DNA from 2 places in the Paenibacillus sp. BC26 genome. Region 1 is predicted to be linked to the other one. Evidence: riboswitches for the same ligand, from Rfam matches in the RefSeq annotation. Region 1 holds a riboswitch; the other holds the start of a gene.

Region 1 (3,491 bases):
GGGCTGTTCCATGCGGATTCGGACGGAGACGGCAAGATCGAACAGTTGACGCCGACAGATTTCAGTCAATATGACCCGACCGATCTGGCTCATGTGGGGTGGTATTATATCCCGGTTAACGCAGGTAAGCCTGTATGGTTGGATCCTTACATGAACGAAAATATCAACGTCAAAATGATCAGTTACGTCGTACCGATCTTCAAAGACGGCGAATCCATCGGCATCGTAGGGATGGACATTAACTTTAACTTGTTTACGGATATCGTATCCGGCATCAAACCTTACGAGAACAGCTACGGCGCCTTGCTGAACGCGAATCTGGATTTCCTCATTCATCCGCAATTGAAGCAAACCGATAATCTCGCTAAAATTCATGCCAATCTGGCGGAACAGATGAAGAAGCAAGAGCTGGGTGTTACGACAGTGCAAGAGAATAACGAGGACAAGATGATCTCCTTTGCGAAGCTGTCCAACGGCCAAACACTGCTTATCGATTCTGCGAAAAGCGATATCTATCGCGATGTGAACACGCTCACGAAACGCATTATGATCGTATTAATCGGTGTTGTGCTTCTAGCCGCTCTAGTTGCTTACCTGATGGGCAGAAGAATTTCAAAGCCGCTGAAGACTCTTATTCTCGATATGAGACGGGTCAAGGAAGGCGACTTTACGATCCGCACATCCATCCTCGGCAAGGATGAGATCGGCGAGATTGGAACGAATTTCAACGGCATGGTGGAAGAGCTGGAGACCCTGACAAGAAGTATCCGCACGGTATCCGGACACATTCATGCTTCATCTCGTTCCCTCGCATCCGTAGCGGAGGAAGTAACGGCGTCTTCGGAAGAAGTATCGGCTTCCCTGCACGAGATTGCCCAAGGCAATAAGATGCAATCGTATTCGATTGAGAAGAGCTCCGAAATATCCGCGAATCTATCGGATAAATTTAAGCAGCTGTATGACAATACGCATGTCATTCTTCAAGTCGTGGACGGCATGCAGGTCAGCAACGAGAACGGCATGTCGCTCATGCAAGATCTGCATGCGATTAATCAAGATAACGGATCGGCGATTACCAATATCGAGCGGGAAATATTTAATCTAAATGACAAAACGCAAAACATCAGCACGATCATCGAGCAGCTCACCCATATCGCGACTCAGACAAATTTGCTGGCGCTGAATGCATCCATTGAATCTTCGAGAGCGGGAGAAGCCGGGAAAGGTTTCGCTGTCGTGGCGAGCGAGATTAGGAAGCTGGCGGAGCAGTCGCGGAAATCGACGGAAGACATCAGCGAAATCATCCTGAATGTGCAGTCGGATGCAAATCATACGGTGGGTGCCATGAAGCAAGTGAAGGAGAGATCGCTGGAGCAATCCGAAGCCGTTCACCAGCTAAGTCAGGCATTCGGGATGCTGTCGGGCACGATCGATCAAATTACGGAAATCCTTCGAACAAACGGCGCGTTCATCACCGAAGTATCCGGAGATTCCAATCAATTAGCCGGCGAGGTTCATGAGATGTCGTCTATCTCGGAAGAGAGTGCGGCATCCTCCGAGCAAGTATCGGAAACGATGGCAGAGCAGGTGAAGGGCTTCGGGAAAGTCGTGGAAGAGGCGGATGCGCTCAATGCATTGTGCGTAACGTTGAATGATCTCGTAAAGAGATTTCATGTGAACGAATCGTCTAAAGTTTAACTTTTGTTGTCAATTGCAGCTTAATAGGCTATAGTGAGGATAATTTCATATTGAAAGTACGGGTGCTGGATGGAGTCTGGCTGAGATAGGGAACGTTATTTCCCTGACCGTTAATCTGAACCAGGTAATGCTGGCGTAGAGAACGTATCGAATTCAAACCATTCGTATATTCTCGAATGGTTTTTTTCTGTTGTTCGTGCCTGCTTTCCTACGGAAAGGAGAAGATAGGTAATGAAAGATTCCTTTATTTCACATGTGCAGCAACAGGTAGAGGAACGACAGGATGAACTGTTTGCCCTGCTGACGGAATTGATCGCTTTCCCGACGGTCAGCCCGCCTGCGCGAAACACGTGGAAGGCACAGCAGTTCTTGGCGGACTATCTCCGAACGAATGGATTTGAGACGGAGCTGTGGGAGGTCTATCCCGGTGATCCAAACGTGACTGCGATCAAATACGGCACGCAGCGGGAGACGTATCAAAGTCTGCTGCTGAACGGCCATATGGACGTAGCTGAGGTTGGAGATAGCAGCGAGTGGGAAGAGACTCCGTTCCGGCTAACTCTGAAAGAGGGTAGAGCCTATGGCAGGGGAACAGCGGATATGAAAGGCGGGCTCGCCGCGCTGCTATTCGCCGTGAAACTGCTAACCGAAGCGGGAGCAGAGCTAAGAGGCGATCTGCTGTTCCATTCGGTTATCGGAGAAGAGGCCGGTGAAGCGGGGACGCGTGCTTGCATGGAACGCGGCTATAAGGCGGATTTCGCCGTTGTGGCGGATACAAGCGGAATGGCAATACAAGGACAAGGCGGGGTTATCACCGGCTGGGTGACGATTCAAAGTCCGGTTACCTATCATGATGGCATGCGAGCCCGCATGATCCATGCCGGCGGCGGCGTTCAAGGGGCCAGCGCGATCGAGAAGATGGCCAAACTGATTACAGGGCTTCAAGAGCTGGAGCGCCACTGGGCTGTGACCAAATCTTACCCCGGCTTTCCGGCCGGTTCGAATACGATCAATCCCGCAGTTATTGAAGGAGGTCGCCACGCGGCCTTTATTGCAGACAAATGCGCGTTGTGGATCACGGTGCATTTCTATCCCGATGAGGATTATGAAACGGTTGCTGCCGAGATCGAGGAGCATTTGCTCGCCATTGCGCAAGCCGATCCTTGGCTGCGGAACAATCCGCCTGTTTTCCGATGGGGTGGGCGGTCGATGATCGAGGAACGCGGCGAAATATTCCCATCTCTGGAGCTGGACAGGGAGAGCAAAGGGCTGAAGGCATTGTATGCCAACCACCAACAAGTGCTAGGTGCCGAACCGCAGCTGGGCATGAGTCCATCCGTAACGGATGCAGGCTGGCTGGGGCGGGCAGGCATACCGACGGTCATCTACGGTCCCGGCGAGCTTGAGCATGCGCATGCCGTTAATGAAAGCACGGACATGAAGGAACTGGTGGATTACGTCAAAGTCATGATCGGCTTCATCGCGGATTGGTGTAATCGGAGAAAGCCGGGCCATGAAGGATAGAACTTGCAAGAGGATGGAGGAATACCAGTGAGTCGATTTAGTGAAAGGCTGTACCATTCAGCGCATGAGATTTGGGCGAAGAGCCATCAGCATCCTTTTCTGACGGAATTGCGGGAGGGGACGCTTGATCCGCAGCGGTTCATCTATTATTTGAAGCAAGATTATGTCTATCTGATCGATTACGCCAAGCTGTTCGCGTTCGGCAGCATGAAGGCCAGAGATATGGAAACGATGGTAAAGTTCGCAGAATTGCTCCATTCCACGCTGCA
Region 2 (3,491 bases), on a different contig from region 1:
GGAACTGAAACATCGAGACGCCGCCTCGAATCGCTTCCGACAATACCTGCACGGGATCAACTCCCGGCAAACAGTTGTTGCTCCCCATAATGAAATAGAGCCGCAGCGCCTCGCGAATAGTATCATCCTGCCATGCCCGCATACTCATCGTCCGCTCTCCTGATCGCGGTACGCCCAGTGATTGGTCGGCCCGTGCCCTTGTCCAAGGCCAAGCGGATATTCGATCGCCGCCTGGATGAAAGCTTTGGCGACTTCGACAGCTTCAGGCACACCGCGGCCCTTGGCAAGCTCAGCGGTGATCGCCGAAGCAAACGTACAGCCGGTGCCATGCGTATGGCGAGTTTCTCTCCGTTCGCTGCGAAACTCGTAGAAGTCCCGTCCATCGTAGAGAATATCGATCGCCTGCCCGTCATCGGACAAATCATGGCCTCCTTTGAGCACGACATGCTTCGCCCCGAAATCGGCTAACCGTCTCGCCGCTTCTTTGCGCGCAGCAATGCCGGAGATCGTCATCCCCGTCAGCGCTTCCGCTTCCGGCACATTAGGCGTGACAACCCACGCGAGCGGAAGCAGCGTTTCTTTCATGGCGCGGACCGCTTGTTCGAGCAGCAGCGAAGCTCCGCCCTTGGCGATCATGACCGGATCGACAACGACCTTGCTCCAGCCGTAGCGGCGGATTTCCTCAGCCACGGCAACGATAATCTCATCGTTGAACAGCATGCCCGTCTTTACCGCATCCGTGCCAAGATCGTCGCCGATGGCCTCAATCTGCGATCGAACGGCATCTGCCGTCAGCGGATAGATCCCTCGCACGCCGAGTGTATTCTGCGACGTAACAGCCGTAATGGCCGACATGCCATACACCCGCAGTTCTTGAAAGGTTTTCAAATCGGCTTGAATACCGGCGCCGCCGCCGCTATCCGAGCCTGCAATCGTTAATGCTCTAGCAATCGATGTGCTCATTGTTCAATCCGCTCCACTCGGCCCAGCTTCTCGATATCCGCTGCGGTTACATTCGCCAACTGATCGAGGAACGCGATTTGGAAGCTGCCCGGTCCTTGTCCGGCCGCCTTGCCGGCAGCAAGCTCGGCCGCAACGCCGTATGCGGTCAATGCAGCCACGGAAGCCAAGATCAGATCGCTCTCCACCGCCGCGAATGCGCCGATAACCGACGTCAACAGACAGCCCGTTCCGGTAACACGCGTCAGAATAGCATCTCCGTTGCGCACGGCAAACGTTCTCGTTCCGTCAGAAACGATGTCGGCCTCACCGGTAATCACGACAACTGTGCCCAGCTGCGCAGCCGCATGCTTAGCCAATTCGACAACATCGCCGCCGCTTGTACCGGCATCGACGCCTTTGATCGTCCACTCGCGGCCGACCACGTTTGCGATTTCCGCCGCATTGCCCCGAATGATGCTGACTTTCACGTCTGCGAGCAATCCTCTTGCCGTATCCGTACGATACGCCGAAGCTCCCGCGCCAACCGGATCCAGCACGACCGGAACACCATGCGCATTCGCCGAGCTGCCCGCCAGCTTCATCGCTTCAATTTCCGTTTCGTTCAGCGTTCCGATGTTCAGTACGAGCGCTCCTGAAATCTTGGCGATATCCGCGACTTCCTGTTTGGCATACGCCATGACCGGCGAAGCTCCAAGTGCCAGCAAGCCGTTCGCAGTAAAATTCGTGACGACGACATTCGTAATATTGTGAATTAACGGGTTTGTTTCCCTTACTTGTTTCAGCTTGCTCGCTACCGTTTGAATGTTCATAGCCTCAGCCACCTCTTCATTCCTATTTTTCCAATTTAAGCATCAAAAAAACGCCTTACCCGCAGAACGAGGGTAAGGCGCAACAATGCGCACGACAGCCGTGAACTTCCTACGATGGCATTACCCAACAGGTTAAACGGTCTACGACGGATTAGTCGTACTCTCAGCCTGTTTCTACAAGCTCCCGCGCTTATTCGATTGTGATCAGTGTAATCCATGAGACCCGAAATTGCAACGAAATTCGAGGGCTCTACTCGCCTCGAGCAAGCCAATCCGGCATGGTCGGATACGGACGATTAACTAATTCTATCCGGAAGTCCTAGCAAATTGAAATTACTAGAATAGGATGGAGTATCCCGCTTTGAAAGGAGGATACAGCTCATGGCAGGTTTAAAAACGTTTGTAAATAATACAGGAGCCGCTTTGGATATTACGCTGTTTATCCGCGCAGGCTTTGAGCCTTACAACCAATATGGCACGGAATCCTTTACCCTTGGACCATTTGGGACGGAAGAGGTTGCTTACGGCGACGACGACAACACTTTTCTAAATGGAATCCTGCTTTTCACGATCTTCGAAGGCGACCTCTACAGCAAAATGCAATTCGTCGTTACCCTCGAAAGCACTTTGGATGCTTTACTAAACACAAACAGCACCCTTACGTACACGCTTTCGAACACGGATTATGTCCTTTCGGGCAGCAACTAGTACCGCTTTGATCAGGCTCGGTAAAATGATGAACCCCGCTTCACCCAATGTGATAGCGGGGTTCATTCTTTTCCAAATTAATATTATTGTAAAAATGCAGGATTTTTACATAATTCATTGAATACTAGCAAATATTGTTGAACTTTACGATAAATTGGAACGGATGATATTCTTGGAACAACCACAAGTACAAGCTGTACGAGGGCGATTAACCTCTTGGCAGCAATGGCTGATTGCGCTCGTGCTTTTATTGCTTCCCTTATCAATCGCCCTCTATTGTTACCTCCCTCAATACAATAGCTTCTCCGCGCCCGGAGGGCTTGTGTCCATTCAAGACATTGGCGTAAAGGGCAGCGTTCACTTCGTCTATGTCCGCGAAGGTTTTACCCGCAATCGGTACGAGAAGTTATCGGTCAGACGCTCTTATCCGGATGCCCAATTCACGCGAGTAAGCGCCTCCGCCAAGGAAGCAAGTGACGACATGCTCGATTTCGAAAAGTTGCTGAAGGACGATACGATTCGTCACGCAGTGGATTCCGCAGCAGACATTGCGGATCAGCCGAGCTCGGTCGATCAGCTGGAGGACCGGGAGAACAAGCTCATCGAAGAAACCTCACAGTATTATGGGAATTCGATCGGGCTCATGCTCGGCATCGGCTTGTACGAGGAAGAAAAGCACGTCGACTTTTCGAAGCTGGGCAAACTCACTATTGCCGGTACGGGTACGCTCGAGGAGGATCAATCCGTTGGCTCTGTCGGTGCCATTCGCGAGAAACTACGGACGGCGGAAGCCGAAGGGGCTGATATTTTTCTGGTTCCCAAGGACAAAGAAACGTTTATGTATGAGGGCCTCAGCAACGAGGAGGAAGCGCTGCAAGTCGCCGGGGAACTTCATTTGCGTTTACGGGTTGTCCCCGTAGCCAGCCTGGAAGAAGCCATCTATTATTTAAGCAACTATCCTAAGTATGAATTGGAGCTCGATCCGAAGTGAACTTAAAATCAGAATTTATC

Evidence for each region. A riboswitch is a leader RNA that binds a small molecule or an ion and turns the genes downstream of it on or off. The one in region 1 is predicted to bind thiamine pyrophosphate.
Region 2: another riboswitch for thiamine pyrophosphate. It lies ahead of thiM (hydroxyethylthiazole kinase); the one in region 1 lies ahead of BM412_RS04205 (acetylornithine deacetylase).

What each region holds. Positions count from the first base shown of each region.
Region 1 is NZ_FPAD01000001.1:997,554-1,001,044, forward strand. Features, by position in the region: gene BM412_RS04200 (methyl-accepting chemotaxis protein) at 1-1,698, shown strand, start outside; TPP riboswitch at 1,747-1,857, shown strand; gene BM412_RS04205 (acetylornithine deacetylase) at 1,930-3,222, shown strand; gene tenA (thiaminase II) at 3,250-3,491, shown strand, end outside.
Region 2 is NZ_FPAD01000006.1:139,977-143,467, forward strand. Features, by position in the region: gene thiE (thiamine phosphate synthase) at 1-148, opposite strand, end outside; gene thiD (bifunctional hydroxymethylpyrimidine kinase/phosphomethylpyrimidine kinase) at 145-963, opposite strand; gene thiM (hydroxyethylthiazole kinase) at 960-1,772, opposite strand; TPP riboswitch at 1,862-1,970, opposite strand; gene BM412_RS29110 (hypothetical protein) at 2,154-2,480, shown strand; gene BM412_RS29115 (hypothetical protein) at 2,653-3,471, shown strand; gene BM412_RS29120 (DUF4328 domain-containing protein) at 3,468-3,491, shown strand, end outside.